2 regions of the Paenibacillus sp. Y568 genome follow, and region 1 is predicted to be linked to the other one. Evidence: riboswitches for the same ligand, from Rfam matches in the RefSeq annotation. Region 1 holds a riboswitch; the other holds the start of a gene.
The links. A riboswitch is a leader RNA that binds a small molecule or an ion and turns the genes downstream of it on or off. The one in region 1 is predicted to bind cyclic di-AMP.
Positions count from the first base shown of each region.

Region 1 (4,628 bases):
AAGAGCAAGGGTGGCAAGATGGCTGTATGTGATGTCACTCCACCCGTGTATCGTTTGCTGGAGATGTCGGGAATGTTCAAGATTATGCCTATCTATGAAAGCGAGAGCCATGCGCTCTCAAGTCTGGAGGTTGTGTCATGAGTGAAGAACAGACTCTAGCTCATAATTTCATGACGTTGCAGTTTGCTGCCAAGTCGGAGAATGAATCATTTGCTCGAGTTACCGTCGCCGCATTTATATCACAACTTGATCCTACAATGGACGAGCTTAGTGATTTGAAGACAGTCGTATCGGAAGCAGTAACCAACTGTATCATTCATGGATATGATTCTGATGCTACAGGAATCGTGACCATTACAGCTGAGATCAAAGGGGACACAGTGACAATAACGGTGGAAGATCGTGGACAAGGCATAGAAGATCTAGATCTTGCTAAGCAACCACTATATACTTCTAAGCCTGAGTTAGAAAGATCAGGAATGGGATTTACCATTATGGAGAATTTCATGGATGAATTTGAAGTCTCTAGTGAATCCGGATTTGGCACGTCGATTAGGATGAAGAAGAGGATTGAATCCAAGAAAGCTTTATATAATTAGGGGTTGGACGTATGGATGCTGATGTTAAGAAAGCTTCGCAAACCTACTTGGAAGATTCGGAAGTCAAACGCCTTATTGCACTTAGTCAATCGGGGGATAATGTTGCCCGGGATACACTGGTGAACTGTAACATTCGTCTCGTCTGGTCGGTAGTACAGCGGTTTATGAACCGCGGATATGAGCCGGAGGACTTATTTCAAATTGGGTGTATCGGACTTTTGAAATCCGTTGATAAATTTGATCTGAGTTATGACGTTAAATTCTCTACCTATGCCGTTCCTATGATTATTGGAGAAATCCAACGTTTCTTACGTGATGACGGAACTATTAAAGTGAGCCGTTCTCTGAAAGAAATGGCGAATAAGGTTCGTAAAAAGAAGGACGAGCTCTCAAAGGTATTAAATCGACTGCCGACGATTAAAGAAGTAGCAGACGATCTTGGAGTTACACCAGAAGAAGTTGTATTTGCACAGGAAGCTAACAAGCCTCCAACTTCAATTCATGAGACTGTCTACGAGAATGATGGAGATCCCATTACCTTAATGGATCAGATTGCAGATGAATCTCAAGATAAATGGTTTGATAAACTGGCACTTAATGAGGCAATAGAGGGACTATCTGAACGAGAGAAGCTCATCGTCTACCTACGTTATTATCGAGATCAGACACAGTCTGAGGTCGCTGGTAGACTGGGAATCTCCCAAGTGCAGGTATCTCGATTGGAGAAGAAGATCCTTCAGCTCATCCGTGACCAGATTGCTCAATAGCCAACCATGTAATGATCAAGAAACCTGAGATAGTTGTCTCAGGTTTTTTTGATTTTTATTGAAAAAAATAAGAAAAGAAATATTTCGAAATAATTCACAAAAATTTCATTGGTTTTCATATGATTTCATATATACAGTTTGGTTCGAGCGGATTATAATTAGCTCTCGTAATAGGATTTGTTCGAGCGCTGAATTTTCTGAAAAGGAAAAGCGGGGGAACCAAAACATTGGAAATATACCAATGGGGTGAATCGTAATCAGACTAAAATAAGTTTGATATGTAGGGCTATTCCACAGTCCGAATCCGACAGCTAACCTCGTAAGCTTTGGTGGGTTTGATCATACTTTTAACTTTACGGAATTCTTCTGTAAGGGTATTATGTGTGTACAAAAACCGCAAAGCTAACCTTCCCTAAAGTAGCGTACAACATAGATGTTACAAGTTGCTTATGAAGGGGTCTTTAAGATGGTTAGCAAGGTTAAACGTGTCCTGATCGGACGTCCCATGAAATCAAATGAACTTGATCATGAGAAATTAAGTAAATTTAAAGCACTAGCTGTTCTGTCATCAGATGCTTTGTCATCCGTTGCTTATGGTACGGAACAGATTCTAATCGTACTAATGGTAGCTGGTTTCTCCGCTGCTTGGTACTCCATTCCAATTTCATTAGCTGTACTAGGACTTTTAGCTATTCTTATTTTTTCTTACAGACAGACCATATTTGCTTACCCTATGGGTGGAGGAGCATATATTGTCGCAAAAGAAAACTTGGGTGTTCCTATGGGACTCATGGCAGGTGGATCATTACTTGTCGACTATATTCTTACCGTAGCAGTAAGTGCATCGGCTGGAACGGATGCCCTTACATCAGCGTTTCCATATCTTCATGATTATAGCGTCGTTATTGCTATTTCGGTCATATTAATTCTAACGCTTATAAATTTACGAGGTGTTACAGAGGCAGCTTCATTTATAGCTTTTCCCGTATACTTGTTTGTCATTTCGATATTTGTTCTAATAATTTCTGGTGTGATTAAGTATGCAACAGGCAATGTTCATGCTGCGATTCCGGAACTAGGTTCGGCGGTATCTAATATAAGTTTATTTATACTTTTAAAAGCCTTCAGTTCAGGGTGTTCGGCACTAACCGGGGTCGAAGCGGTATCCAATGCCATTCCGAATTTCAAACAACCCGCTGAGAAGAATGCAGCTAAGACGTTGGTAATGATGGGCGTTATTCTGGCAGCGATGTTTACCGGAATAAGTCTGTTGGCGTACTGGTATGGTATAACCCCTGATCTTAAAGCGACAGTTGTATCGCAGATTTCACAATCCGTATTTGGTCGTGGTGTTCTGTATTACGGAATACAAGGGATTACAGCAGTCATTCTCTTCCTTGCTGCGAATACGGCATATTCTGCGTTTCCACTACTCTCATTTATGTTAGCTAAGGACAAGTTCATGCCTCATATGTTTATGGTTCGTGGGGATCGTCTGGGGTTCTCAAATGGGATTATTATTCTTGGCGTTATGGCTTCTGTACTTGTAGCGGCTTTCCATGGTGATACAGGAAGTTTGATTCCGTTATATGCGGTTGGCGTATTTATTCCGTTTACACTTTCTCAACTGGGGATGATGATTCATTGGCTTAAAAAGAAGCCCTCTGGATGGATACATCGCTTTATTGTAAATACGGTGGGTATGATTACAACGTTATCGATCACGCTTATTTTTATTTTCACCAAATTCTCGCATATATGGATGGTGTTCATATTCCTACCGTTAGTTATGCTTCTCTTCAAACGAATCCATCGGCATTATATGAATATAGCAGATCAACTACGTATTCGGCTTGATGTGGATAAACCGGTTATCAAAGGTAGCACATTTTTGGTTCCCGTCTCTGGCGTTACGCGTGTCGTACTTAATTCTATCAGTTATGCGCGTTCTTTATCGGACAATGTCGTTGCAGTATATATTGGCTTCGATGAAGAAGAGATTCACAAGATGGAACAGAAATGGGCCGAATGGAATCCAGGTGTACGGTTAATTGTTCTGCGTTCACGGTATAGAAGTGTGATTAAACCCCTTCTTCGGTTTATAGAAACAGTTGAATGGAAAACAGCGGCAACCGATCATATTACAATTGTGATTCCGCAGTTTATTACCAAGCATTGGTGGCAAAATATTTTACACAATCAATCAAGTTTGCTGATTCGTACTTTTTTGGTTAATCAGAAGGATATTGTGATTACAACAGTCCCGTATCATTTAAATAAATAGATTCATTTACAGGAGGTTGTCCCATTGGCTATTGACCTAGCTAGGGGCACCTCCTTTTTGCATATCTACTAATATATTGGCTGCACAAAAATGAGGGCAAGAAGTTGCTCATAGACAGCCTAATAACGATTTGTAATGTATAATGAACGATTATTGGTTGTTAAACGTCATATAGTCGAGAAGATTATGAGGGAGGTGTATTTCGGAAATGAACGACCGCGAACTATTCGAGACATACAAGGAACTGGTATACAGTCTCTGTTATTACATGATGCATAACCGTTCAGATGCTGAGGACATGTGTCAGGAGGTATTTGTCAAAGCGATACTAACGGACAGATCGCAAGTAAGAGAGATCAAACCGTGGCTGTTGAGGATCGCCTCTAATGAGTGTAGTAGTGTACTCAGAAGACGCAAGAATGGCTGGGCTAAAGAATTGAGTGCGTATTTACGCTCACGTCCCTTCTTATCCAATCCAGTAGAAGAGAGTTATGATCAACGAGAAACCAAAGTGGAGTTCTATAAGTTATACAGCATGCTCCCTAATAAGGTACGGATGGTATTTACGCTACGTTATGTGAACGAATTGACGGTGCCGGAGATTTCTGCCGTAATTAACGTTCCTGAAGGTACAGTGAAGTCTAGATTGAATCGGGGTCTGAAGCTTTTACAAAGCATAACTGCTGCCCAAGTAAAGGAGATGATTGGAAATGGATCGAAGACATGAATGCGAAGTAGATGTAAACTCACAACCGAATTATGATACGATGTGGACCGCAATTGAACAGGAAGTGTCCAAGCGGAAATCAGTGATGGAGCAGAACTCTACATATCGCAGAAAAAAGTTCGTGCCTGCAACCATCGTTATCCTTTGTTTTATGGTTATTGCCGTTCCTGCCTTCGCAGGTGTATCGTTGAATTGGGATAGCCTCATCGGTGGGAAAGACGTAACTACTGCTCTAAATAACGGTTTTGGCC
Region 1 is NZ_JCAIUM010000001.1:204,813-209,440, reverse strand. Features, by position in the region: gene spoIIAA (anti-sigma F factor antagonist) at 1-141, shown strand, start outside; gene spoIIAB (anti-sigma F factor) at 138-599, shown strand; gene sigF (RNA polymerase sporulation sigma factor SigF) at 611-1,366, shown strand; cyclic di-AMP (ydaO/yuaA leader) riboswitch at 1,543-1,707, shown strand; gene AC1D7X_RS01005 (APC family permease) at 1,833-3,650, shown strand; gene AC1D7X_RS01000 (RNA polymerase sigma factor) at 3,859-4,377, shown strand; gene AC1D7X_RS00995 (DUF4179 domain-containing protein) at 4,361-4,628, shown strand, end outside.

Region 2 (4,628 bases), on a different contig from region 1:
GTATTAATACTAAATGTAGTTGCTTGTTCAAATTCTGCCAAAGATACTAACGCAAATTCGAATACAACTTCGGGAACAGCAACTTATAAAGCAGGTACTTACACATCAAAGGCACAAGGTAACAATGGTGATATCACGGTTGAGGTTGTATTTGATGATAACGCGATCGTATCTGTAACTATTAAAGAGCATAGCGAAACGGATGGTCTTAGCAATACACCATTCGAACGTATCCCTCAGCAAATTGTTGAGGGACAGACATTGGCAGTTGATGTTGTGTCAGGCGCTTCTAATTCATCGAAGGCGATCCTTGCTGCGGTTGAAGATTGTGTCAAGCAAGCGGGCGGAGATGTAGCTACCCTTAAGGTTGCTGCCATAACGGATGATAAGGCACAAAAGGAAACTGAACTAACAACGGATGTTGTCGTTATTGGTGGAGGAGGTACAGGTCTCACAGCTGCTGGATCTGCGTTTGAGAACGGCGCCAAGGTTATTGTACTAGAGAAAATGGCAACGGTAGGTGGTTCTACAGCGTTATCTGGCGGAGGTATTTCTGCAACAGGTACTCGTTTCCAAAAGGAACTAGGCATTGAGGATTCACCAGAATCATGGATGCAGTTGTGGAAAGAGCGTCAAAGTACAAGTAATCCTGATAGTATATATCCAGATTATGATCGTGTAGAAACCTTTATGGATGAGGCAGTAGATACAACACACTGGTTGGTTGATTATATGAATCATAAGTATACTCGTGTGGAAGGATATGGTGTTGATCCTGTAGCTCGCCTTCATTTTCCTGAAGCTGGTGGTGCTAGCTTAATTGCAAATCTAGATAAGACCCTTAAAGATAAAGGAGTCGATATCCTTTTAGAGACAAAAGCAACGGAATTAATCACGGATGATAAAGGTAACGTAATTGGTGTTGCAGCGGAGAATGCTGAAGGAAAGCTGATCGTTCATGCGAAAAAAGTCATCATCGCTTCAGGAGGATTTGCTAAGAGTGAGGAAATGATGAAGCGTTTCTTACCTCAATTTGTTGACGATATGGGGATCAGTGCAGCTGCTGCGGGTAGTACAGGTGATGGGATAGTCATGGCAGAAAAATTAGGCGCAGCGTTATACGAAGATCCGTGGGTGATTGGTCTAGGTATGGGAAGTTTGGTTCCAGAATTACGTGGTATTGAATGGGATACTACTAAAGTATTAGTGAACGAAAAAGGCGAACGTTTTATGGATGAAAATAGTCATTACGCTATTGTAACGAATAAGGTTGTTCCAAATGAACAAGTGTGGATGGTGATAGATTCAAGTGAAGCCAATGCGAAAGTAATTGGTGCCATTGAAGGTAAACTTCCTAATGCTGAGATCGCTGTCGGAAATACAATGGAAGAATTAGCCTCTACTATGCAAGTATCTGGAGCAGCTCTTGTGAAAACAATGGATACTTTCAATGCTGGAGTAACTTCAGGTAAAGATGAATTCAACAAAGAAGTAAAGACACTTGTATCTGTTAATAAAGGTCCATTCTATGCCTTTAAGTATTATCCTAAGACAATGGGTACCTTTGGTGGAGTAAAAGTTGATGAACATTATCGCGTTGTAAAAGAAGATGGCTCGATTATCAACAATCTTTACGCGGGTGGAGAAGCAGCGAATCGCTATTTGTACAACCAGGTCTATATGTCAGGTAGTGCGGTTCAGTATGCGTTAACTAGCGGACGCTTGAGTGGAGAACATGCTGCAAAGGCAGTTGCTGAAGGAAAGTAATATTTGACGAAGAACATTCATTAAACTAATCTAATGCCTTGATGAATGTTCTTTGTTTTTTGAAATTTAAAATATCCAACATTTGACTAATTGAATGGACTTATGTACTATAAAGTTACGCTTAATTTTCAGCATAGTAGCTGAAAAGCGGGGGAACCATTTTATTTGGGGCGAATCAAGAGACATTTGTAGGGAACCATCTTTCCCGAGCCCGACAGCTAACCTCGTCAGTAGTAGATGGGTCAACTTATGGTTTATAACTGTTCTAATGACCCGTTATCGGGTCTTTTTGCGTCTTTATGGCCCGATACCCTTCCCAAGGTGAAGTGTTTACTTCGCTTTGTGATGGGACGGGTCATTTTTATTTTAAGAAAAAGGGGGGACAAATGTAACAAACCATATTTTAAACTTCAAGGAGGAGTAATATGCCACAGCCGAAATATATTACCGATATTGATAAGATCATGGAAATCCCGGAACATGAGCGTCAGAAACTTAAACAGATAACGGAGAAATTCGTATTTCGCGTTAATGATTATTACTTAAAGCTAGTGAATTGGGCTGATCCAAATGATCCGATCAAGAAATTAGTTATTCCGAATGAAGGAGAACTATCCGAGTATGGTCGCTGGGATGCATCGGATGAAGACACGAACTACGTTGTACCCGGTTGCCAGCATAAATATAGAACGACGGCCTTATTAATTGTATCCGAGGTATGTGGTGCTTATTGTCGATATTGTTTTAGAAAGCGCTTATTTCGTAATGACGTAAAAGAAGCGATGTCCGATGTAAGCCCAGGAATTGAGTATATTGCGAATCATCCAGAAATAAATAATGTATTACTAACAGGTGGAGATAGCTTAATCCTAGCTACTTCGAAGCTAGAGATCATTCTTGACCAATTGCGTGATATTGAGCATGTCAAAGTTATTCGATTAGGATCTAAAATTCCTGTATTTAACCCGATGCGAATCTACGAAGACGAGAAGTTATTAGAACTTATCAAGAGGCACTCAAGTGCTGATAAACGCATCTATGTCATGGCCCATATTAATCATCCGCGTGAAATAACGCCTGAAGCCAAACGGGGGTTTGAGGCGTTACATCAAGCAGGAGCAATCGTCGTAAACCAAACGCCTATTTTACGTGGAATCAATGATAATGCCGATGTACTTGCAGAACTTCTTGATCAATTGTCGTGGGCTGGTGTCACACCTTATTATTTCTTTATAAATCGTCCGGTTGCAGGTAACCGAGATTTTGTACTTCCGTTGGAGCAGGTGTATCAACTTGTGGAAGAGGCTAAGGCGAAGACATCAGGGTTGGGTAAACGAGTCCGTCTATCTATGAGTCATACATCTGGAAAAATTGAGATCTTAGCTATTGACCACGGTAAGGCTTATTTAAAATATCACCAATCAAGAGACGATGTGTATGGGAAGTTTATGGTTCTGGATTGTCCAAGTGATGCCTCGTGGTTCGATGATTTACCGGGAAATGAGAAGTATTGGAAGCAGCCAGAGAAGAAGTCCGATCGTATTATATCTGTTAACGAATTGCCTGAAATTCCAGTAAAATCTGAACGCTCGAAATCGGCAAAAGTGGCATTACATTAGAATAGAATTATCAGATGTGGAAGACACATACCGGCCATCTTAGATTAGAGCTTCTTCTTTTTTTGTAATCCCAATCATATGCTTGTATAGAGATTTATTGTCGGCATTAGGGGGATGATCATGAAAAGAAGAGCAAGGTGGCATAGCCAGCGAAGCGGGAAACCCAGAAGCAGACGTAGATTGTGGCTTGTTGGGTTTCTCGTTTTTTTAATCATAATGTTTCAGGGATTCGCGTATATAGATCGTAATTTGAAACCACCTATTATGAATTTGGCTCAAATTAGAGTGAAACAGCTGGCGACGGAAGCGATCAATGAGGCGATTACAGCACAGGTTGCGCAAGAACAGAATTTCGATGATCTCGTGAATTGGAAAATGGATACGTCCGGCAAGGTATCAGGGTTCATGTTGAATTATGCAGAACAAATGAAGATTACATCCAATACGTTTAAGGTTGTTCAAGCTACATTAAACGACGTACATCAGTTAAAGGAACATATTCCTATTGGGATGGCGTTAGGAAGTCCTTTTCTGGCTTCAATTGGTCCTGGAATTCCCGTGAAAATAGAGCCTCAGGGAGCCGCTAAGATCGAATTATCAACGAGGCAACGGGATGCTGGAATCAATATGATTCTTGTGGAGGTATACATCCACGTCAGTGTAGACGTTGCTGTAGTCATTCCTTTTGATATGGAACATGATTCTGTAGAGACGGAAATACCTATATCATACCTAATGGTTGTAGGTGACGTTCCTATGTATTATTACAACTCTAAAGGTCAACCTATTGGTGGAAATGAAGGGGATGCTCCTAATATTTCAATTCCATTAGATATTAACGGCACCAGCCCAACGGATACGAATAATAATCAATCATCGAACACCCATAATCAGCCAGATTCGAATGATGTAACTAATCCATAAATGCACCATTACAAAAGAAGGGTACCTCAATTCATGATGAGGTACCCTTTTTTCCTTTAGTAAGTGATCTTCGTTCTGCCTGTTCCCATTCATGTAGAAGGGGATAGGGATCAAATGACCATTCGATCAAACCACTGTCACGATAAATGCCATAATGAAGATGTGGAGGGAACTTCCCTTGTGTACCTGGTTTACCGTAGCCTGAACTTCCAACATAGCCAATAACTTGTCCGGCTGTGACAACGTCGCCTACTTCCACACCTTTTTCAAATCCCATAAGATGTGCGTAATAGTGGTAATGGTTATTGATATCTCGAA
Region 2 is NZ_JCAIUM010000009.1:14,809-19,436, forward strand. Features, by position in the region: gene AC1D7X_RS13945 (FAD-dependent oxidoreductase) at 1-1,767, shown strand, start outside; cyclic di-AMP (ydaO/yuaA leader) riboswitch at 1,876-2,015, shown strand; gene AC1D7X_RS13950 (KamA family radical SAM protein) at 2,193-3,386, shown strand; gene yunB (sporulation protein YunB) at 3,507-4,310, shown strand; gene AC1D7X_RS13960 (M23 family metallopeptidase) at 4,342-4,628, opposite strand, start outside.
Region 2: linked by a shared signal. The riboswitch ahead of AC1D7X_RS13950 (KamA family radical SAM protein) and the one ahead of AC1D7X_RS01005 (APC family permease) in region 1 are both predicted to bind cyclic di-AMP.